Regions from separate parts of the Staphylococcus sp. GDH8C109P genome, predicted to be linked through region 1. Evidence: a T-box and tRNA genes for the amino acid it is inferred to sense, from the RefSeq annotation. Region 1 holds a T-box; the other holds one or more tRNA genes.

What was found. A T-box is a leader RNA that pairs with one kind of tRNA and senses whether it is charged. The one in region 1 lies ahead of serS (serine--tRNA ligase), so its partner is inferred to be a tRNA-Ser.
Region 2: it encodes a tRNA-Ser, which carries the amino acid that the T-box ahead of serS (serine--tRNA ligase) is inferred to sense. The anticodon was not compared.

The regions. Positions count from the first base shown of each region.
Region 1 is NZ_JAESMX010000014.1:216,012-228,497, forward strand. Features, by position in the region: gene yaaA (S4 domain-containing protein YaaA) at 1-131, shown strand, start outside; gene recF (DNA replication/repair protein RecF) at 128-1,243, shown strand; gene gyrB (DNA topoisomerase (ATP-hydrolyzing) subunit B) at 1,256-3,196, shown strand; gene gyrA (DNA gyrase subunit A) at 3,232-5,919, shown strand; partial or broken gene KA867_RS13415 (transposase) at 6,241-6,605, shown strand; gene KA867_RS07805 (NAD(P)H-hydrate dehydratase) at 6,787-7,599, opposite strand; gene hutH (histidine ammonia-lyase) at 7,978-9,480, shown strand; T-box leader at 9,577-9,766, shown strand; gene serS (serine--tRNA ligase) at 9,834-11,123, shown strand; gene KA867_RS07820 (AzlC family ABC transporter permease) at 11,571-12,266, shown strand; gene KA867_RS07825 (AzlD domain-containing protein) at 12,263-12,486, shown strand, end outside.
Region 2 is NZ_JAESMX010000014.1:3,646-16,131, reverse strand. Features, by position in the region: gene KA867_RS06785 (YibE/F family protein) at 1-437, opposite strand, end outside; gene gltC (glutamate biosynthesis transcriptional regulator GltC) at 519-1,406, opposite strand; gene gltB (glutamate synthase large subunit) at 1,548-6,047, shown strand; gene KA867_RS06770 (glutamate synthase subunit beta) at 6,066-7,529, shown strand; tRNA gene KA867_RS06765 (tRNA-Ser) at 7,590-7,682, shown strand; gene treP (PTS system trehalose-specific EIIBC component) at 8,016-9,443, shown strand; gene treC (alpha,alpha-phosphotrehalase) at 9,532-11,166, shown strand; gene treR (trehalose operon repressor) at 11,197-11,922, shown strand; RNA gene ffs (signal recognition particle sRNA large type) at 11,994-12,263, shown strand; gene KA867_RS06740 (GNAT family N-acetyltransferase) at 12,445-12,486, shown strand, end outside.

The DNA of each region.
Region 1 (12,486 bases):
TCTTGCAAGATTTTGAAGTAATGATCAATGGTGAGCGCGAAATGCGTCGTGGTAAAAAATTAAACCATCAAGATAACATCGTTATACCAGAAGTCGGTTCATTTTTGATTATACATCAAGGTGAAGAATGAAACTAAAGACACTCCAGTTAGACAATTATCGTAACTATGAGTCAATTACCCTAAATTGTCACCCTGAAGTCAATATATTGATTGGCGAGAATGCGCAAGGGAAGACTAATTTATTGGAATCTATTTATACACTAGCATTAGCCAAAAGTCACAGAACATCAAATGATAAAGAACTCATACGTTTTGATCGAGACTATGCTAAAATAGAGGGTGAACTCAGTTATAGATATGGAGAAATGCCTTTAACGATGTTTATAACTAAAAAGGGTAAGCAGGTTAAAATCAATCACTTAGAACAAAGTAGACTGACACAATATATCGGTCACTTAAACGTTGTCTTGTTTGCACCTGAAGATTTGAATATTGTCAAAGGCGCACCTCAAATAAGACGTAGGTTTATAGATATGGAACTTGGACAAATTTCAGCAGTGTACTTAAATGATTTGTCTCAATATCAAAGAATTTTAAAACAAAAGAATAATTATTTGAAGCAATTGCAATATGGTCAAAAGACTGACAGCACTATGCTTGATGTCTTAAACCAACAATTTGCAACATATGCACTCAAAGTTACATTAAGACGTGAACATTTTATTAAAGAACTTGAATCATTAGCCAAACCTATTCATTCTGGCATTACAGACGAGAATGAAACACTGTCATTAAAGTACCTTCCTAGTATCAAATTAGATGCTGAGGAAAAAAGTGAGACGGAACGCTTAGAGGAAGTCTTAACTTTACTAGATGATAATAAAGATCGTGAAAAAGATAGAGGTGTCTGTTTGTTTGGCCCTCACAGAGATGATTTAGGTTTCAACGTAAATGGTATGGATGCTCAAACTTACGGTTCGCAAGGACAGCAAAGAACGACGGCTTTATCAATCAAACTTGCAGAAATCGAACTGATGAATATTGAAGTAGGTGAGTATCCCATCCTATTACTAGATGATGTGTTAAGTGAATTAGATGATTCACGTCAGTCTCATTTATTGAGCACAATTCAACATAAAGTGCAGACATTTGTGACGACAACATCAGTTGATGGCATTGATCATGAAATTATGAAAAACGCTAAACTTTATCGCATAAATAATGGCGAAATTATAAAGTAACGGAAAGTGAAGGTGGAAGCATTGTCAGATGTGAACAACACGGAAGATTATGGTGCTGGTCAGATTCAGGTATTAGAAGGTCTAGAAGCGGTTCGTAAGAGACCAGGTATGTATATAGGCTCAACTTCAGAAAGAGGACTACATCACTTAGTTTGGGAAATTGTTGATAACAGTATTGACGAAGCACTCGCAGGTTATGCTGACCAAATCGACGTTATTATTGAAGAAGATAATTGGATAAAAGTAACAGACAATGGTCGTGGTATTCCTGTTGGTATACAAGAAAAAATGGGACGACCTGCCGTTGAGGTAATTCTAACTGTGCTACACGCTGGTGGTAAATTCGGCGGTGGCGGTTATAAAGTTTCCGGTGGTCTACACGGTGTAGGTTCTTCTGTTGTAAATGCTTTATCAGAAGATTTGGAAGTGTATGTGTACAAGGATGAAAATATATATCATCAAGCATATAAAAAAGGCATACCTCAGTTTGATTTAAAGATCATTGGTGAAACCGATGAAAGCACTGGTTCTACTGGTACTGCGATTCGTTTTAAAGCTGATCCTGAGATATTCACTGAAACAACAACATATAATTATGAAGTATTGCAACAACGTATCAGAGAACTGGCGTTTTTAAATAAAGGGATCTCAATTACATTAAGAGATGAAAGAGAAGAAGAGGTTCGTGAAGATACTTATCACTACGAAGGTGGTATAAAATCTTACGTTGAAATGTTAAATGAAAATAAAGAACCTATTCACGAAGAACCGATTTATGTACATCAATCAAAAGATGATATTGAAGTTGAAATCGCGCTTCAATACAATAAAGGCTATGCTACGAATCTTCTAACATACGCGAATAATATTCACACTTATGAAGGTGGTACTCATGAAGAAGGCTTTAAACGAGCGCTCTCTCGTGTGTTAAATAGCTACGGTCTTAACAGTAAGATTATGAAAGAAGATAAAGAAAGACTTTCAGGTGAGGATACACGTGAAGGCTTAACAGCTGTTGTTTCAATCAAACATGGTGACCCACAATTCGAAGGACAAACTAAAACTAAATTAGGTAACTCCGAAGTACGTCAAGTTGTTGATCGTATATTCTCCGAGTTGTTTGAACGCTTTTTATACGAAAATCCACAAGTAGGTCGAACAATCGTAGAAAAAGGAATGATGGCCTCACAAGCACGTCTTGCAGCTAAAAAAGCGCGTGAAGTGACACGTCGTAAATCTGCGTTAGAAATTTCAAGTTTACCAGGGAAACTTGCAGATTGTTCTAGTAAAGACCCTTCTCGAAGTGAAATTTTCATCGTCGAAGGGGACTCTGCCGGAGGGTCTACAAAATCTGGTCGTGACTCAGAAACGCAAGCCATTTTACCATTACGTGGTAAGATATTGAACGTTGAAAAAGCACGTTTAGATAGAATTTTAAATAATAATGAAATACGTTCTATGATTACTGCTTTTGGTACTGGTATTGGTGGAGAGTTTGATTTAAGTAAGGCACGCTATCACAAGATTATCCTTATGACAGATGCCGATGTTGATGGTGCACATATTAGAACTTTATTATTAACATTCTTTTATCGCTTTATGAGACCGTTAATTGAAGCTGGATATGTTTATATTGCACAGCCACCATTATTCAAATTGACACAAGGTAAACAGAAATACTATGTGTTTAACGAACGTGAATTAGAAAAACTTAAAGCTCAATTGGATCCAAGTCCAAAATGGTCTATTGCACGTTACAAAGGTCTTGGTGAAATGAATGCTGATCAATTATGGGAAACAACTATGAATCCAGAAAACAGAGCTATGTTACAAGTATCATTAGATGATGCGATTGAAGCAGACCAAGTTTTTGAAATGTTAATGGGCGATGTTGTTGAGAACCGTAGACAGTTTATTGAAGATAATGCAGTTTATGCAAACTTAGATTTCTAAGACAATGAACTGAATTTTTGAAGGAGGATATCTTGATGGCTGAATTACCTGAATCAAGAATAAATGAACGAAATATAACGAATGAGATGCGTGAATCGTTCCTAGATTATGCGATGAGCGTTATCGTTTCACGTGCGCTACCAGATGTTAGAGATGGTTTAAAACCAGTACATCGACGCATACTTTACGGCTTACACGAACAAGGTATGACACCTGATAAATCATATAAGAAATCTGCGCGTATTGTTGGGGATGTTATGGGTAAATATCACCCTCACGGTGACTCCTCAATTTACGAAGCTATGGTTAGAATGGCACAGGACTTCAGCTATCGATATCCTTTAATTGATGGCCAAGGTAACTTTGGTTCTATGGATGGTGATGGTGCAGCGGCGATGCGTTATACAGAAGCGCGTATGTCTAAAATTACACTCGAAATGTTGAGAGATATTAACAAAGATACGATTGATTTTGTTGATAACTATGACGGTAACGAAAGAGAGCCGGCAGTCTTACCTTCAAGGTTTCCAAATTTACTTGTAAATGGTGCATCAGGTATCGCAGTAGGTATGGCTACTAATATACCGCCACATAATTTGACTGAAGTGATTAATGGCGTATTAAGTTTAAGCTATAATCCAGATATTACGATTGCAGAATTGATGGAAGATGTCCAAGGGCCAGACTTCCCTACAGCAGGTATTATTCTTGGTAAAAGTGGTATACGCCGTGCATTTGAAACTGGACGTGGTTCGGTTCAAATGAGAGCAAGAGCTGAAATTGAAGAACGTGGTGGTGGCCGTCAACGTATCGTTGTAACAGAGGTTCCATATCAAGTAAATAAAGCCCGCATGATTGAAAAAATTGCTGAATTGGCACGTGATAAAAAAATCGATGGCATTACAGATTTACGTGACGAAACAAGTTTACGTACTGGCGTGCGTGTTGTGATTGACATACGTAAAGATGCCAATGCCAGTGTTGTATTAAACAACTTGTATAAACAGACACCATTACAAACGTCATTTGGTGTTAACATGATTGCTTTAGTTGATGGCAGACCGAAATTAATTAACCTTAAAGAAGCATTGGTTGAATATCTTGAACATCAAAAGATAGTTGTAAGAAGAAGAACAGAATACAACTTGAAGAAGGCACAAGACCGTGCACATATTTTAGAAGGCTTAAGAATTGCTTTAGATCACATTGATGAAATTATTCGTGTGATCCGTGAATCTGATACAGATAAAGTTGCAATGGTAAGCTTGCAAGAACAATTTAAACTTACTGAACGACAAGCGCAAGCCATCCTTGATATGCGATTAAGACGTTTAACAGGTTTAGAAAGAGATAAAATTGAATCTGAATATAATGAATTAATTGCATATATAGAAGAATTAAAGGCGATTCTTGCAGACGAAGAAAAACTATTACAACTTGTTCGTGATGAGTTAATTGATGTTCGTGAACGCTATGGTGACGAACGTAAAACAGAAATTCAATTGGGTGGTCTCGACAACATTGAAGACGAAGACCTGATCCCAGAAGAACAAATCGTTATTACATTAAGTCACAATAACTATATTAAACGCCTACCCGTTTCAACATATAGAGCTCAACATCGTGGTGGTCGTGGTGTACAAGGCATGCAAACACTAGAAGAAGATTTTGTAAGTCAACTTGTTACATTGAGTACGCACGATCATGTCTTATTCTTCACGAATAAAGGTAGAGTGTATAAACTTAAAGGTTATGAAGTGCCAGAACTTTCCCGTCAGTCTAAAGGTATCCCAGTAGTCAATGCGATTGAACTGGATAATGATGAAACGATTAGCACAATGATTGCCGTTAAAGATTTAGAAAGTGAAGAAGACTACTTAGTATTTGCAACGTTAAAAGGTATTGTTAAACGTTCAGCATTACGTAATTTCTCACACATTAATAAAAACGGTAAGATTGCGATTGGTTTCAAAGAAGATGATGAATTGATTGCAGTGAGATTAACAGATGGTGAAGATGATGTATTAATCGGTACTGCTCATGGTTCTTTAATCCGCTTTAACGAAACTGCATTACGTCCTTTAGGTCGTACAGCTGCTGGTGTTAAAGGTATTACATTAAGAGAAGGCGACAGCGTCGTTGGATTAGATGTTACTAAAGCAGAAACAGATGATGAAATTCTAGTAGTGACTGAAAATGGCTACGGTAAACGTACACCAGTTAGTGAATATCGTTTATCTAACCGTGGTGGTAAAGGTATTAAGACTGCTACGATTACAGAACGTAACGGTCAAGTTGTATGTATCACATCCGTCGAAGGTAAAGAAGACTTGATGATTGTTACAAATGCTGGTGTAATTATCCGTATCGGCGTTGAAGATATTTCACAAAATGGACGTGCAGCCCAAGGTGTAAGATTGATTAAATTAAACGACGATCAATTTGTTTCTACAGTTGCTAAAGTAGATGAAGAAGAAAAAGAAGCTGAAGAAATTGAACTTCAAGAAACAGAAAATGAACAAATTGAAGGCACTTCAAGTGACAGTCAACAATCAGAATCTATAGTAACTGATGATTTATCAGAAGGCGTCGTTCATACCGAAGTTGAAGAAGATACAGATGAAGATGGTCGTCAAGAAGTGAGAAAAGACTTTATGGACCGTATCAATGAAGACATCGATAATAGTGATAATGAAGAAACTGAAAACGAAGATGACGAATAATCTCAATTTTTAGAAGTAAACCAATAGTTACATTCAAAATTGAAAAATCTAAATATACAAATGAGTTTGGGACATAAATCCCCATTCTCAAAATAAGAGGGCCAATCATTAATATGGATTGGTCCTCTTTATATTTAAAATATTACGATTTTGATCGTGCATGCTTGCCTGGGGATATGGCTCGAGCCAGTAGTCTCTCGCTCATATCATTTCCCCGGGCGTCCGCACGATGCAAAATCGCTACAATTTATATTTTGTTATTCAAAAAAATAAGGCTTTTACGTATAATTTAATAAGCACTATTAAATTAACGAGTCACATATGTATAAAAATTATTACGTGACTCAACATACACTAACAATGGAAACTTCAGTTTAGTATCCCACAAATGATATGTCACAATATGTGAATAAAAGCGTTGAAACAACCCTTGAAAATACATTCGATGAATTTAAACATCATCGTGGTGCTACATCATATCATCTCATAATAATGTTAAAAATTGATCTATATGTCTGTCTTCACTCAATTCATATACTCTAGTCGTAAAATAGAAAAACTACTAAATAATCGTACCTGAATGATGTGGCTATCACAAAATCAAACGCCTTCTTATAAAAACAATGAATCGTTTTAGAGTAAATCCTAAAGTAGATGCCCATGCCCTATTAGCATCTTTAGTTCTTTGTATTAACGCACTTAATATAAGAGAAGTAGTAGCTCCACGAGACAGCTATAATCAAAACAATATTGAAAAGGCAATTTCTATATTATTTCAATAGAAATTGCCTTTTTTACTTGTCCAAGAACTTTATGTTCCAGGCTCATTTTATTTTGGTTTAACATATTTATATCGTAGGTGTTTATTTAGCTTTCCAATGCTTTCATGGCATATGGAATTTCGCTAATTAAATGAGAAGGTGGTACGACATACATTTTCTTTGATAGCTCTTCACCGATATAACTGTGTGTATAAGTGGCACTCGTAACCGCTTCTTTCGTGTCGTCGAATTGACCTACAAAACTTGTAATCATACCGGCAAGTGTGTCACCCATACCGCCTGTAGCCATCGCAGGTGTACCAATTGGTAGTTTGTAATCTCCATCTTTGAAATAAATTTCAGTGCCATGCATTTTTAATACAATCGTTGCTCCAATTCTATCAGCAGCTTCGCGATTACGTTCATAGGTTTGTTCTTCTATTGCGATGCCACTTAAACGTTCCCACTCTTTTTGGTGTGGTGTGAAAATAACATTGCAAGTTGGAATATCTGGCTTTAATTTACTAAATATAGTAATAGCATCTCCATCCACTATAAGTGTTTGGTGTGGTTGAATGTTTTGTAATAAGAACGTGATAGCATTATTTCCTTTGAAATCACACCCTAAGCCAGGACCAATTAAGATACAATCTGTATTTTCAATCATTTTAGTGAGCATTTTAGTATCATTGATATCAATCACCATTGCTTCAGGACAGCGTGAATGTAGCGCAGCATGGTTTGTTGGATGTGTAGCTACTGTAATTAAACCACTGCCACTATAGACACAAGCACGTGCAGCAAGCATGATTGCCCCACCTAGATTCGCATTACCTCCAATTAAAAGAATTTTGCCATAATCACCTTTATGCGTTTCATCTTTACGTTTTGGAATGCTTACTGATGAAATTGTTTCCAACATTGAAACCTCCTTTAATCATATTAGTTATTTCAACTTTTAATTTGTATATTTGATCATTATTTTGTTGATTCGTAAGTTTATACTTTTTGATAAGAATTGTGTATTTATAAGCTTTATGAAAGGTTTTATCTGTAGCTTTTTATTAATTTACTTTTTAAATACAATAGAAAATATTATACCTGCTTTGCACTTAAGTCAATAGGTAAAAGCATTAAGAATTTGTTTATTTTTAGAAATAATAAATTTGCCTTCTTTATCTTATTAAAATACTAATTTAATACCATGTTACGGATATGGACGAACCTATTGTTCTTAAAAATATGGAAGCGTATACTCTAATTAATTGAAAATCATCAGAAGTAAGGAGATGGGGAAATGACATTACAGCTTAATGGTGAAAATTTAACAATTAATGCAATTAAAGATTTTTTATATCAAAGTGATGATGTAAAAGTAACAGAGGATGCATATGAACGTGTAAAACAGAGTCGGGTAACAGTAGAAAAGATTATAGATGATAAAGAAACAATTTATGGTATAACGACTGGATTTGGTTTATTTAGTGATGTGCGTATTGATGAGGGAGAATACAATCAATTACAAGTAAATTTAATCCGTTCGCATGCATGTGGTATCGGAAAACCTTTTTCACAGGATGTCGCGTTAGTGATGATGGTTTTACGTCTAAACACGTTGCTAAAAGGTCATTCTGGTGTGACAATCGATTTAGTAAATCAAATCATTTACTTTATTAACAATAGAATTATTCCAGTCATTCCACAACAGGGGTCTCTTGGTGCTTCAGGTGATTTAGCACCACTTTCACATTTAGCTTTAGCACTGATTGGAGAAGGAAGCGTCTATTATAAAGGTGAAGAAGTAGACAGTCGGCATGTCTTAAATTTATTAAATCGTGAACCTTTGAGCTTACAGGCTAAAGAAGGTCTTGCTTTAATTAATGGCACGCAAGCTATGACTGCACAAGGTGTAATTAATTATATAGAAGCGGAAGATATTGGTTACCAAGCGGAGTGGATTGCTGCTCTTACACATCAGGCATTAAATGGTATTACTGATGCATATCATGAAAAAGTGCATCGCGTCCGAAATTTTCCAGAACAGATAGATGTTGCTTCACGCATGTTAGACTGGCTTGAAGGTTCTAAATTAACAACGACACAGGGAGAAATTCGCGTACAAGATGCTTATACATTACGCTGTATTCCACAAATACATGGCGCGAGCTTCCAAGTTTTTAATTATGTAAAAGAAAAGCTTGAATTTGAAATGAATGCGGCGAACGATAATCCATTAATATTTGATGAAGACGATGAGACATTAGTTATTTCTGGCGGTAATTTCCATGGTCAACCGATTGCATTCGCGTTAGACTTCTTAAAGTTAGGCGTAAGTGAGTTAGCCAATGTTTCAGAAAGACGCTTAGAGAGATTAGTAAACCCACAATTGAACAATGGTTTACCGGCGTTTTTAAGCCCTCAACCGGGTTTACAGAGTGGTGCAATGATCATGCAATATGCAGCTGCAAGTCTTGTTTCGGAAAATAAGACACTCGCACACCCAGCTAGTGTAGATTCTATTCCATCATCAGCTAATCAAGAAGATCACGTGTCTATGGGGACGATTGCTTCACGCCATGGTTACCAAATGATTGAAAATGCACGACGTGTGTTAGCAATAGAAACAATCATCGCACTTCAAGCAGTAGAATATAAAGATGTTGAAAAATTATCACCTAAAACCTATGAAAAATATCAAGCTTTACGAAAAGTTGTACCATCTATCACTGAAGACCGCCAATTTCATAAAGACATAGAAGCTGTTTCACAGTATTTATTAGATCACGCTTATGCTAATTAAGTTGAGTGAATTTTTAATGAACATTCAGCGATTGCATATCCTTGGTCTTGAAAAGTGATAGGTTATTTGCTATATTAAAATCAAGTTAATAAAGCTATTGTTCGTAGGCTAAGTAGTATTGTACTTCTGGTTTCAGAGAGCTTGTGGTTAGTGAGAACAAGTAATCAGGGTCAATGTGAATCTACCTACTATATGAGAACAATCGGGTTTAACCGTTATTTTGGTGAAAGTGCAGTCTCTTTGGCTGTTAAATAGGGTGGCAACGCGTAAAGACCACGTCCCTTGTACAGGGATGTGGTCTTTTTTGTGTTCTATTCTAAAAAAAAATAGAAATTGAAAGGATGGAAAGTGACATGTTAGACATTAAACTATTTCGTAATGACCCAGAGTTTTTAAAAGACAAAGTTGCAAAACGTGGTATGGATACAAAAGTAGTAGATGATGTATTATCACTTGATAACAAACGCCGTGAATTAATTCGAAAAGCTGAAGAAATGAAAGCTGAACGTAACAAAGTGAGCGGTGAAATTGCTGAAAAAAAACGTAATAAAGAAAATGCAGATGATGTTATCGCAGAAATGAGAAAATTAGGTGACGACATCAAACTTCTAGATAATGATTTAAATGATGTGGATAAAGAGCTAGAAGACTTATTATCTCGTATTCCAAATACAATTCATGATGATGTGCCTGAAGGTGATTCTGATGAAGAGAATGTAGAATTAAAGCGTTGGGGTACACCAAGGAAATTTGATTTTGATGAAAAAGCACACTGGGATTTAGTAGAGTCATTACAAATGGCTAACTTTGAACGCGGTGCAAAAGTTTCTGGTGCAAGATTTGTGTTCTTAACTGGCGAAGGCGCGCAGTTAGAAAGAGCATTAATGAACTATATGGTCACGAAACATACGACGCAACATGGTTATACAGAAATGATGGTACCACAATTAGTAAATGCTGATTCAATGTATGGTACTGGCCAATTACCAAAATTTGAAGAAGATTTATTCAAAATTGAAAAAGAAGGATTATATACAATACCAACGGCAGAAGTACCATTAACGAATTATTATCGTAATGAAATTATTGGTCCGGATGTCTTACCTGCTAAATTCACAGCGCAATCAGCGTGTTATCGTAGTGAAGCAGGTTCAGCTGGTAGAGATACAAGAGGGTTAATCCGTTTACACCAATTCGATAAAGTAGAAATGGTACGTTTTGAAAAACCGGAAGACTCTTGGCAAGCATTAGAAGAAATGACAGAACATGCAGAAGCAATTTTAGAAGAGTTAGGCTTACCGTATCGTAGAGTTATTTTATGTACAGGTGACATAGGCTTTGGTTCAAGCAAAACGTATGACTTAGAAGTTTGGTTACCAAGCTATAATGAGTACAAAGAAATTAGCTCTTGCTCAAATATTACTGATTTCCAAGCACGTCGTTCTAATATTCGTTTTAAACGTGATAAAACAGTAAAACCAGAATTAGTGCACACATTGAATGGTAGTGGTTTAGCAGTAGGTCGTACATTTGCTGCAATCGTAGAAAACTATCAAAACGAAGATGGTTCAGTTACTATTCCAGATGCATTAGTACCATATATGGGCGGTAAAACAGTGATTCACCCAGTTAAAGAAAAATAGATTCGTTTGAATGAATATCATCAGTGGCATTTGAGCTAGCTTAAGCGTTGAACTTTCAAAATAGATGCCATAAAATGATGAAATAAAAATAGAGGTTGGGACAAATAGATGTCTCAACCTCTCATTTTATATAAATAATGAGTGATGAGCCTTCTGATCTTCTAAATACCTTAGATATTTTGAAAATAAAGAAAGGGTAGGGGAGGTGTTAAATATCTTGTTTTGCAGGTTATTTAATTTGAAAAATACCTTATTTTATTCAAAAAATAGAGGGTAGTCTAAAATAAAAACACAATATTCTGAAATTAAAAACATTTTAATAACAGCATTTTTAGACGAACGTAAGTCTTAGGTTACACATACGTAAGTCTAAAAACGTTGAATGTCTCTTTCATTTTGTATTAAACTAATTCTATTATTTTTAAAAAATGTGTGGGAGGTGGCATGATGGCAACACATTTAACTTTTAAGCAAGGTGTAAAAGAATGTGTACCGACTTTGTTAGGTTATGCTGGTGTTGGTCTTTCATTTGGTATTGTTGCAGTGGCTTCAGGTTTCAATTTGATTGAAATCATTTTGTTATGCTTACTTGTCTATGCTGGCGCGGCACAATTTATTATTTGTGCGTTAGTCATTGCTGGAACGCCAATTTCTGCAATTGTATTAACGACATTTATTGTAAATTCTAGGATGTTTTTATTAAGTATGACCTTAGCGCCAAGTTATAAAGGGTATGGGTTTTGGAATCGTATAGGCATGTCTTCTTTGATTACAGATGAAACATTTGGTGTCGCTATTACACCACATCTAAAAGGTGAAAAAATCAATGATCGATGGTTGCATGGATTAAATATCACAGCTTATTTATTTTGGACATTTGCAAGCATTGTTGGTGCTGTTTTTGGTAAATACATAACAAACCCAGATGCGTTTGGGTTAGATTTTGCTATTACTGCAATGTTTATATTCTTAGCTGTTTCCCAGTTTGATGCTATTAAACAATCACAATTTAAAACATATTTAGTATTGATTGTTTGTGTGATTATATTAATGCTTAGTTTAAGTTTCTTTATGCCTTCATATGTAGCAATTATCTTAGCTTCGACAATTACTGCGGGGTTAGGGGTGGTGATCGACAAATGACAACGACCTTACATATGTTATTAATTATTGTTTTATGTGGTGTGGTCACTTGGTTAACACGTATTATACCGTTTATATTAATTACGAAAATTAAACTATCTGAGACAGTTGTAAAGTGGCTTTCCTTCATTCCTATTACATTATTTACGGCATTGATTGTAGACGGCGTTCTAGAACAACATGAAGATTCAATGGTGTATAGTGTTAATTTACCGTTTTT
Region 2 (12,486 bases), 210 kb from region 1:
CCAATTTTCCGTCCTACTAGTAAAACGGTTAATAAAAATATTCCAGTTATCAAAACGACGAGGCCATCTCGTTTCTTTTCTATGATATAAGCATCGTCTAGATGTTTGCCGATGTGTAACAACACTTTGTTGTGTTTTGAGAATGCTTCACTATCAGCTTGTGATGCTATGTAATGATGAGGAATCTTCGTCGTTTGGCCCTCAAATTTCCCATTTAAAATTTTAAGTGTTAGGGTTTGGTTGTATTTAGTATCTTTATTGTGATTATCATCTGTAACATGTGATGTGGATTTATTTTCGATCTTTGTAATTTGACCGATTGGTGTATCGTAAAATCTGGCATTGAAAAATGTGAAAATAAATACAGCCACAAATAAGATGACAAATATCAAGATGACCCAATCAAAAGGGCGTTTAAATAACGTTTTAAAAGGCATTGTTTTGTTTCAGTCCTCCCTATATAGACAATGCGATTATACGCTCCTAGCGAATTGAATTCAAAAATTTTATGCAGATGATTAATGATAGGTCGTGCTTCTACTTAATAATTTATCAATCATTTCTAATAAAAATTGTAAATCATGTTTTCGATTGTCTAGCCGAACAACTTGGCAAATAGTCCTTTTCAATGCTGTATGTTCTAATGATACTTCTCGCCATTTTTGTGGATTTTTTGAAAGCAAATGATAAGAAGCTGTGACGATGTAGCCACGTCCTTTGCTTAAGATATATTCAGCCAGTTGAGGATGTGTAATCGTTTGAATAGGTGTTTTGGTTGTTTTTACTAATGTTTGTCTAATCTTGGTTGGTAATGGGTATAATTCGTAAATAGATTTATTCGAAAATTGTACTAAAGGTGGGTTCGTAGCCATTGTGATCGGATCATCTTTAGGTGCATAGACATGGAATGTTTCTTCAAATAAAGGGCTTACCTTTAAAGAACGGTGCTGTTTGAGTTCATCTGACATAGCAGTGAAAGCAATATCTATTTTATCTGTGAGCAAAGCTGAAAAAATATCTTCTTCTTCCATTAAAATGGGTTGGATGATGGATGTACTTTCGTTTTCAAAGGATTGCATTAATAATGTAAGTACCTGTGTTATATAACTTTCAACATAACCAACACGTATAATATAATGCTCTGTTTCAGATTGATTATGAAATAAACGTACTGTGTTATCAAGCTGTTCGATAATCTTTGTTGCTTCAGAAAATAATTGTTGTCCTTCTTCAGTAATGTGTATGTTGCGCCCTTCTCTGTTAAACAACGTCACTTGTAATTCTTTTTCTAATAGTGTGATTTGCCTGCTGATAGCAGATTGAGCAATGTTAAGTTCTAGAGCCGCGTCTGATAAATGTTCTCTTTTTGCAACTTCTATAAAATATTTCAATTGTTTGATTTCCATATGACCATTCCCAACATATTAATATTATTCGAATTATTAGAATAATATCATCTATTTTATATATTGAATAGATTAATGTATTACTATATAGTTTACTATACTTATTTAATATTCAGAATTTTCGAAAAAGAGGTGAGGGTTATGTTCGAATATGGTAAGCAATTAGGATTATATGATAGTCGTGAAGAGCATGATGCATGTGGTATTGGATTTTATGCCAATATGAATAATGGGAGATCACACGATATCGTTGAAAAATCACTGGAAATGCTACGTAGGTTAGATCACCGTGGGGGAATTGGTGCAGATGGCATGACAGGTGATGGTGCCGGTATTATGACAGAAATTCCGTTTGACTATTTTTCTGAACAAATAAATTTTGACTTACCGGAAGAAGGTCATTATGCAGTAGGTATGTTCTTTTCGAACGTGAAGATAAAAAATTCAGAGCATGAAGCAACGTTCAATCGTTATTTTGAAAGCGAAGGATTAGATGTTATTGGTTATAGAGATGTGCCAGTAGATGTCAATGCCATTGCCGAACATGTAGCCCAAACGATGCCGTATATACAACAGGTATTCATCGCATTAAATGATGATGCTCATATAGAAAAAACGTTATTTTTAGCACGTAAACAAATTGAATTATATGCTAAAAAGCAGCAATTAGATTTATATTTCACAAGTTTATCTCATAAAACAATCGTCTATAAAGGGTGGTTGCGTTCTGATCAAATTAAGAAGCTTTTTCAAGATTTAAATGATGAACGTTATATATCGAAGCTAGGACTTGTGCATTCTCGTTTTAGTACAAATACATTTCCGAGTTGGAAGCGCGCTCACCCTAATAGATTATTAATGCATAATGGAGAGATTAATACTATTAAGGGTAATGTTAATTGGATGCGTGCAAGACAAAATGATTTGATTGAAACCATTTTTGGTGAAGACAAACATAAAGTGGAGGAAATTATTGATGAAGATGGTAGTGACTCTGCTATTGTAGACAACGCTTTAGAATTTTTATCTTTAGCTATGGAACCAGAGAGAGCAGCAATGTTAATGATACCAGAACCTTGGCTTTATAATACGGCGAATGACAGTAACGTCCGTGCTTTTTATGAATACTATAGTTACTTGATGGAACCGTGGGATGGTCCAACAATGATTTCATTTTGTAATGGAGAGAAAATTGGCGCACTTACAGATAGAAATGGCTTGAGACCAGGACGTTATACAATCACTAAAGATAATTACATTGTTTTTTCGTCAGAAGTGGGTGTTGTAGATGTACCTGAGGAACAAGTTGCTTTTAAAGGTCAACTAAATCCAGGGAAATTATTATTAGTTGATTTTCAACAACAAAAAGTAGTTGATAATAATGAATTAAAAGCACGTATCGCTGATGAATTACCATATGAGAATTGGCTAAATCAATTTAAAGTAGACTTAGATTTAGACAATGTGAAAGTGATTCCATCTAATTGGGATGAAACAACTTTAGCTAGATTACAAAAGCAATTTGTTTATACAAATGAAGAAATCAACAAATATATGACAGAATTAATTGAAAGTAAGAAAGATCCAATTGGCGCTATGGGGTATGATGTTCCAATTGCTGTTTTAAATGAAAAAGATGAATCGTTATTTAATTACTTTAAACAACTTTTTGCACAAGTCACTAATCCACCCATTGATGCATATAGAGAAAAAATAGTGACAAGTGAATTGTCTTATATAGGCTCAGAAGGTAATTTATTAAAACCTAATGAAGATGTATTGAATCGAATTCAATTGAAAAGACCGGTGTTAACAGAGGCACAATTAAAAGCGATTGACGATAGTAGGTTCAAAGTTAAGCATTTATCGACACTATATCACGAAAACTTAGAAATGGCGTTAGACAATTTAGGGGACCAAGCAATTCAATCCGTGAAAGATGGCAATGAAATTATTGTATTAGATGATCGAGTACTAGTTGAAGCACAAGGTTATGCAATGCCAATATTGCTTGCGGTAAGTCATGTACATCAATTATTAATTAGAGAAGGTTTGCGCATGCGTACAAGTATCATCGCACTTTCTGGTGAAACGAGAGAGGTGCACCATGTAGCGTGTTTATTAGGGTATGGTGCTAATGCAGTCGTACCATATCTAGCGCAACATACAATAGAAAACTTAGTGGAGAAAGGACGCTTAAACGGAAATATTGCCGAAAACGTTCAAACATATACGGATACATTATCAGAAGGTGTCATAAAAGTTATGGCTAAAATGGGGATTTCTACTGTTCAAAGTTACCAAGGGGCTCAGATTTTTGAAGCGGTAGGTTTGTCACAAGAAGTTGTTGACCGGTATTTTACAGGGACACAAACAAAACTATCTGGTATCGATATCAACTTGATAGATAAGGAAAATAAAGCCAGACAGTCATCTGAGAGCGAGTACCTTGAATCTGGTAGTACGTTTCAATGGCGTAAGCAAGGGCAACATCACGCATTTAACCCGACGTCCATTCACTTACTGCAACATGCATGTCGTTTAAATGATTATGAAAAGTTCAAAACGTTTTCAAATGAAGTCAATCATCAACGCACAGATCATATTCGTCACTTAATGGAATTTAAAAACCAAGATTCAATTGATATCAATGAAGTAGAACCAACGAGTGAAATCGTAAAACGTTTTAATACAGGTGCAATGAGTTATGGTTCTATTTCTGAAGAAGCCCATCAAACACTTGCTGAAGCAATGAATCAAATGGGTGGTAAAAGTAATAGTGGTGAAGGTGGAGAAAATCCTGAACGATTTGTAGTGGATGGCGAAGGTCGTAATCGTTCTAGCGCCATCAAACAAGTTGCTTCTGGAAGATTTGGAGTGACGAGTCATTACTTACAGCATGCTAAAGAAATACAAATTAAGGTAGCGCAAGGTGCTAAACCTGGAGAAGGCGGTCAGCTTCCTGGTTCTAAAGTTTATCCATGGATTGCTGAAGTCAGAGGCTCTACCCCAGGTATTGGTTTGATTTCTCCACCGCCACATCATGATATTTATTCCATTGAAGACTTAGCGCAATTAATTCATGATTTGAAAAATGCTAATAAAAACGCAAATATCACAGTGAAGCTTGTCTCTAAAACTGGCGTCGGTACAATCGCGGCGGGTGTAGCCAAAGCTTATGCAGATAAAATTGTGATTAGTGGATATGATGGTGGTACCGGTGCTTCTCCCAAAACAAGTATCCAACACGCAGGTGTACCTTGGGAAATTGGATTAGCTGAGACACATCAAACACTTATGATGAATAACTTGAGATCGAGAGTGATTGTAGAAACGGACGGCAAATTACTCACAGGTAAAGATGTAGCATATGCATGTGCATTAGGAGCGGAAGAATTTGGTTTTGCAACAGCACCATTAGTCGTACTTGGATGTGTAATGATGCGGGTTTGTCATAAAGATACATGTCCGGTAGGTATTGCTACACAAAATCAAGATTTACGCGCGCTATTTAATGGTAGGGCTGATCACGTGGTCAATTTTATGCATTTTGTTGCTGAGGAATTAAGAGAGATACTAGCCGAACTTGGTTTACGCACTGTAGATGATTTAGTGGGGCGTACGGACTTATTAAAACGAAAAGATGATTTATCTCAACGAAGACCTAAAGCTGCATCTATGAATGTTGAAGCATTATTATATCAGCACGAAGGTGAAAGATATAAAAAAATAGCGCAAAATCATCATCTTGATGAAGGTTTCGATTTAACACAACTATTACCTGATGCTCAAGCAGCAATTGAACAACAGAAGTCATTTACTGCTAATTATATAGTGAAAAATGAGCAACGAGATGTGGGTGTCATTACTGGCAGTATGATCACTGATATCTATGGTGCTGAAGGTTTGCCTGAAGATAGTATCAACGTCAATACGGTAGGCCATGCTGGTCAAAGTTTAGCTGCTTATATACCTCAAGGATTAACAGTACATCACACAGGTGATGCTAACGATTATGTAGGTAAAGGACTTTCAGGTGGTAAAGTGATTGTGAAGGCGCCGACGCAACAGCGAGAATCAGAAATTATAGTTGGTAATGTCTGTTTCTATGGTGCGTCTTATGGTAAAGCTTTTATTAATGGTAAAGCTGGTGAAAGATTCTGTATTAGAAATAGTGGTGTACAAGTAGTTGTTGAAGGTATTGGTGATCATGGTCTTGAGTATATGACAGGCGGTCGCGTCATTGTGCTGGGAGACGTCGGAAAGAACTTTGGTCAAGGCATGAGTGGTGGTGTTGCTTATATCTTCCCAACTGATATTGAAAAATTTAAGGATGAACATCAATTAGACAGTTTAGACTTCGACGAAATCACTGTTGCAGCAGAAGAAAATGTTGTGAAAGAGATGCTAGAAGATCATTTACTTTATACAAATAGTACTAAAGCAAAAACTATATTAGATAATTTTGAAGAAATGGCTAATAAAGTGGTGAAAGTTATTCCGAAAGATTATAAATTGATGATGCAAAAAATCGAATTACAAAAGCGTGAATCTAACCAGCAAGATGAAGCGTTACTGAATGCATTTAATGACAAGAGAACACATTTAGAACCAGCGCAACAATTAACGGCTGTGTATTAATTTGAAGGGGGACTGAGTATGGGAGAATTCAAAGGGTTTATGAATTATGATAAACAACCTTTGCATGAATTGTCTTTAGTAGAACGTTTGAAAGGACACGCACCCTTTCAGCAAAGGTTTACAAAAGAAGAAGCCTCGGAACAAGGTGCGAGATGCATGGATTGTGGCACGCCTTTTTGTCAAACAGGTGAACCATATGGTAGAGAAACAATTGGTTGTCCCATTGGGAACTATATTCCAGAATGGAATGATTTAGTGTACCAAAAAGACTTCGAAACGGCATATAAACGCTTGAACGAAACGAATAACTTCCCTGAATTTACTGGACGTGTATGTCCGGCTCCGTGTGAACAATCGTGTGTGATGAAGATAAATAGAGAATCTGTTGCGATTAAAGGTATTGAACGTACTATTATTGATGAAGCTTTTGAAAATGGCTGGGTCAAACCAACGATTCCCAATGAGCGTAAAGCAGCATCAGTAGCTATAGTAGGAAGCGGCCCAGCTGGTTTAACAGCTGCAGATGAATTAAACAAATTAGGTTATCACATAACTGTATATGAACGTGCACATGAAGCAGGTGGATTATTAATGTATGGTATACCTAATATGAAATTAGATAAAGATGTAGTGCGACGTAGAATTAAACTAATGGAACAATCTGGTATCACCTTTATCACTGATACGGAAATAGGGATAGATGTCAGTAAAGAAAGTTTAGAGGAACAATTCGATGCCATTATTATTTGTACAGGTTCGCAAAATGCACGTGATTTACCATTAGAAGGTCGAATGGGCATGGGTATTCACTTTGCTATGGATTACTTAACAGAACAGGGTGAGTATTTAAATGGTGAAATTGAAACGTCGTCAATATCTGCAGAAGGGAAAAACGTGATTGTCATTGGTGCCGGTGACACAGGTGCAGACTGTGTAGCGACTGCACTGAGGGAAAACTGTAAATCTATCGTTCAATTTAACAAATACACGAAACAACCCGAAGCAATCGAATTTGACGAAAATACGTATTGGCCATTAGCCATGCCTGTATTTAAAATGGATTATGCTCATAATGAATATGAGGCACGATTTGGTTTTGAACCACGTGCATATGGTGTTCAAACAATGCGTTACGAGGTTGATCGTATTGGTAATGTAACAGGTGTTTATACACAAATACTTGAAGAAACAGAGGATGGTATGGTTGTTGTCGATGGTACAGAACGTCATTGGCCGGCTGACTTGGTATTGTTATCAATAGGATTTATTGGTACTGAAACCACTGTTCCACATGCGTTTAATATACAAACTGAGAGAAATAAAATTGTCGCAGATAACAAAAATTTCAAAACGAATCAATCAAATATTTTTGCTGCAGGCGATGCAAGAAGAGGTCAAAGTCTTGTTGTTTGGGCAATTCAAGAAGGTAGAGCAGTAGCTAATGCTGTTGACGAATACCTAACTGAAAAAACATTGGTGTAACATTCTAATTATAATTGACTTTTTTAATGGGCTATAATATTATAATTATTGTGTTCATTTGGAGGAATACCCAAGTCCGGCTGAAGGGATCGGTCTTGAAAACCGACAGGGGCTTAACGGCCCGCGGGGGTTCGAATCCCTCTTCCTCCGCCATTATCATTAAATACCAAGACTAATAAATAATATAGTAGGCAAACGTTTATTTAATATAAAGTGTTTGTCTTTTTTTGTTGTTTATGGTCAATGATAGAAAAATAGACACGTGCTTAACATAGTCTTTGTTTGTGGCACATATCATTAAACTTATTGCTGTGATTACGCCAAACACAAAATAATATATATTTATTGAAGAAGGTCATCACGTAGAGATTGAAAATCAATGTCTATGTGATGACCTTTTTTAAGAAACCGAGTGAAAGCCTTTACAAAACTTGTCTATACAAGTTATAATCTGGATAATATTAAAGTTTAAGGGAGTGAATCATCATGGCTGTTAAAAAGAAAGATGTTCAAGATATAGTCGAAGCTATTGGGGGCAGAGAAAACTTGGACACAGCAACACACTGTGTGACGCGTTTGCGACTTGTTTTGAAAGATGATGATAAGGTCGATAAAGATCGACTGAGTAACAATGATTTAGTTAAGGGACAATTCAAAGCTGATAATCAATATCAAATTGTTATTGGACCAGGGACTGTTGATGAAGTTTATAAACAATTTATTGAGGAAACTGGGGCTGAAAGTGCCTCTAAAGATGATGCGAAAGCAGCGGCAGCTAAAAAAGGAAATCCTATACAAAGACTGGTTAAGTTATTGGGAGATATCTTTATACCAATTTTACCAGCTATCGTAACTGCTGGTTTACTATTAGGGATATATAATGTATTAACAATGGAGGACTTGTTTGGGAAACAAGCATTGGTGGCACAATATCCACAATTAGGGGACTTTGCAGATATTATTAATGTTATTGCGAATACTGCCTTTATTTTCTTGCCAGCTTTAATTGGTTGGAGTAGTATGCGTGTGTTTGGTGGGAGTCAAATACTTGGACTGGTATTAGGTCTGATTTTAATGAACCCACAACTCGCTTCACAATATGATATTGGGAAAGGCAATATTCCGGCATGGCATATCTTTGGTTTAGAAATTAAACAACTGAACTATCAGGGTCAAGTATTACCAATCTTATTAGCATCTTATGTATTAGCACAAATTGAAAAGCTCTTAAGTAAATATGTGCATGATTCAATCAAAATGTTAGTCGTTGGACCAGTTGCCTTATTAATCACTGGTTTCTTAGCGTTTATCGTTATAGGTCCAGTTGCCTTATGGTTAGGAACAGGAATTACAAATGGTGTGACATTTGTCTTTGAACATATCGGCTGGTTAGGTGGCGCAATTTATGGCTTCTTTTACGCACCTCTAGTCATTACAGGCTTACACCATATGTTCTTAGCGGTTGATTTTCAACTGATGGGAAGCAGTCTTGAAGGAACGTACTTGTGGCCAATTTTAGCAATTTCAAATATCTGTCAAGGTTCAGCTGCATTTGGTGCATGGTTCGTCTATAAACGACGCAAAATGGCAAAAGAACAAGGCTTGGCAATGACTTCTGGTGTATCAGGATTCTTAGGGGTTACTGAACCAGCATTGTTTGGTGTAAACTTACCGTTGAAATATCCTTTTGTTGCAGCAATTTTAACTTCGGGTGTTATAGGCGCTATTATAGGTGCAATTGGTGTCTTAGGTAATGTTGGCGTTGGTGGTGTACCAGCCATTATTTCTATTAAAAAAGATTTTTGGTTAATATACGGAATAGGTACCGTTCTAGCAATGGTAGTACCAGCGATATTAACTGTTATCTTCTCGAAGTTCAGTAAAGAAGAAGCGAAAGAAATAGTAGAAGAATAGGTAATTCGAATAGATAAGTACAACTAAACTCGCTAAGTTTGATTAGCGAGTTTCTTAATTTAAAATACAAAGATAAGGTGGTAATAATATGGTAGTCAATGATTGGAGAAAATCGGTAGTTTATCAAATTTATCCTAAGTCATTCAATGATACGACAGGTAATGGTGAAGGTGATTTAAATGGCATAATTGAAAAGTTAGACTATCTACAATATCTAGGTGTGGATTATATTTGGTTAACACCTGTGTATGAATCACCTATGAATGATAATGGTTATGACATTAGCGATTATTATAAAGTGAATGAACAATTTGGCACGATTGAAGATTTAAAAACATTGATTGCTGAAGCACATCAACGTGATTTAAAAATAATGATGGATATCGTCATTAATCATACATCTACAGAACATGAATGGTTTAAACAGGCATATTCAGATAAAAGTAATCCATATAGAGACTACTATTTCTTTAGGAGGTCGGCAGATAATCAACCACCGACAAATTGGGAATCGAAGTTTAGTGGTAATGCTTGGAAATACGATGACAAAACAGATGAATATTATCTTCACTTATTTGACGTAACACAAGCAGATTTGAATTGGGATAACCCTGAAGTGCGTCGTGAACTCTATAAAGTAATTAATTATTGGATTGATTTTGGTGTAGATGGTTTTAGATTCGATGTCATTAATTTAATATCAAAAAGTGAATTTAAAAATTCAGAAAAGATAGGAAAAGAATTTTACACTGATGGACCCCGTGTGCATGAATACTTACACGAAATGAATCAACAGACATTTGGAGATAAAGATATGATGACAGTTGGTGAAATGTCTTCGACAACGATTGAAAACTGTATTCAATATACGGATCCCGAACGTCAAGAACTAAGTAGTGTTTTTAATTTTCATCATTTAAAAGTAGACTATATTAATGGAGAAAAGTGGACAAAAGCAAAGTTAGACTTCCATAAATTAAAAGAAATATTAATGGAATGGCAAATAGGTATTTATAACGGTGGCGGATGGAATGCTATTTTTTGGTGTAATCATGATCAGCCCCGCGTAGTAACACGGTTCGGTGATGATTCGACGGAAGATTTACGTCAAAATAGTGCTAAAATGCTAGCTATCGCTTTGCACATGCTTCAAGGCACACCATATATTTACCAAGGCGAAGAAATTGGTATGACGGATCCTCACTTCAATGATATCGACCAATATAGAGATATAGAATCTCTAAATGCATATAAAAAATTAAAAGCTGAAGGTTATCCAGAAACAGAGATTCTAACGATATTAGGACAAAAATCTCGTGACAATTCTCGCACACCTGTACAGTGGACGAGCGGTGAAAATGCAGGTTTTACTTCAGGTACACCTTGGATCGATATTCCTAACAACTACAGGGAAATCAATGTTGAAGCAGCTATAGAAGACGATCAATCCATTTTGCAAACATATAGAAAATTGATAAAGCTACGTCACAAACATGATATTATAACTTATGGAAATATTGAGCCACTTTACATGGACCACGATGAATTATTTGTTTATAAGCGCCATTATAAGGCAGAAACATGGTTAGTGATTGCTAACTTCTCAAAAGATAAAGTTGAAATACCACAAGACTTAAAAGTTGATGGGGAAGTAATGTTACAAAATGGCTCGATTGTAAATGGTCTAATAGACGGATTTGGTGCCATCGTAGTTAGACAATAATTTTAATTAAAAGGCAGTGAGTGAAATCACATGAAACAAAAAAAATTTATTGCGATTTATGAAAATTTACGCACAGACATCATCGAATCAAAGCTACCATATGGTGCTCAATTGCCATCAGAAAACGAATTGGTATACGATTACAATGCCTCTCGTGAAACCGTGCGCAAAGCGCTTAATCTACTTGTTAGAGACGGTATGATTCAGAAAATAAAAGGTAAAGGATCAGTGGTAATCTATCAAGGTATTACAGAATTCCCGTTTGCGAATTTAACAAGTTTCAAGGAAGTTCAACAAGGATTAGGTCTGAGTCATGAGACTGAAGTTAGATTATTAGAACGCATACCTGCCATTGAAGTGCCGGAAGTGAAAAACGCTTTGGACTTGCGACAGAGTGAAACGTTGTGGCACATTATTCGAACGCGAAAAATTGATCATCGCTTAAAAATTATTGATGAAGATTATTTAGTAGAAAAAATTGTTCCTGATATAACAATGAACATTGCTAAAGATTCGTTGTATCATTATATAGAACAAACGCTGAAGTTAGAAATTAGCTACTCTAATAAATCTATCACCTTTGAATCATTTGGTGATTTAGAATGTGAAATATTTGGAGATGTAACGCCACCATACACTGCAACGGTCCGAGGTATCGTCCATTTAAAGGATACGACAAAGTTTCAATATAACATTTCTAAACATTTAGCCACTGAATTTAAGTTTAATGATTTTTCGAGACGTCACAAAATTTAATGAAATAAGTTATAAAATAATGAATTGTATGACTTGCAATCAGTCATTACCTTATAGTATGATATATCTTGCCGTGCTAGGTGGGGAGGTAGCGGTTCCCTGTACTCGAAATCCGCTTTATGCGAGACTTAACTCCTTCGCTAAGGCTACGTTTTTGTGAAGTCTGCCCAAAGCACGTAGTGTTTGAAGATTTCGGTCCTATGCAATATGAACCCATGAACCATGTCAGGTCCTGACGGAAGCAGCATTAAGTGGATCATCGTATGTGCCGTAGGGTTGCCGAGATTTAGCTGTCGACTTTGGTTACGTTTATGATACGTATTCGAAGCGAAGGTGCACGGCTTTAATTTTAAAATAAATACAATTAATCATATATTATGAGTGACTTATCTTTTGATAGCAGTCACTCTTTTTTTATATTAAAATAATAGCGATACATTCATTTAATTGATTGAACTGTAACGATATCATTCTGATTGTAACTGCCCAAAATTGAATTCAGTGAATTTGGAGGAACGACATATGCAAATTTATTTAAGTACATTAACTGAAAATGACTATGAC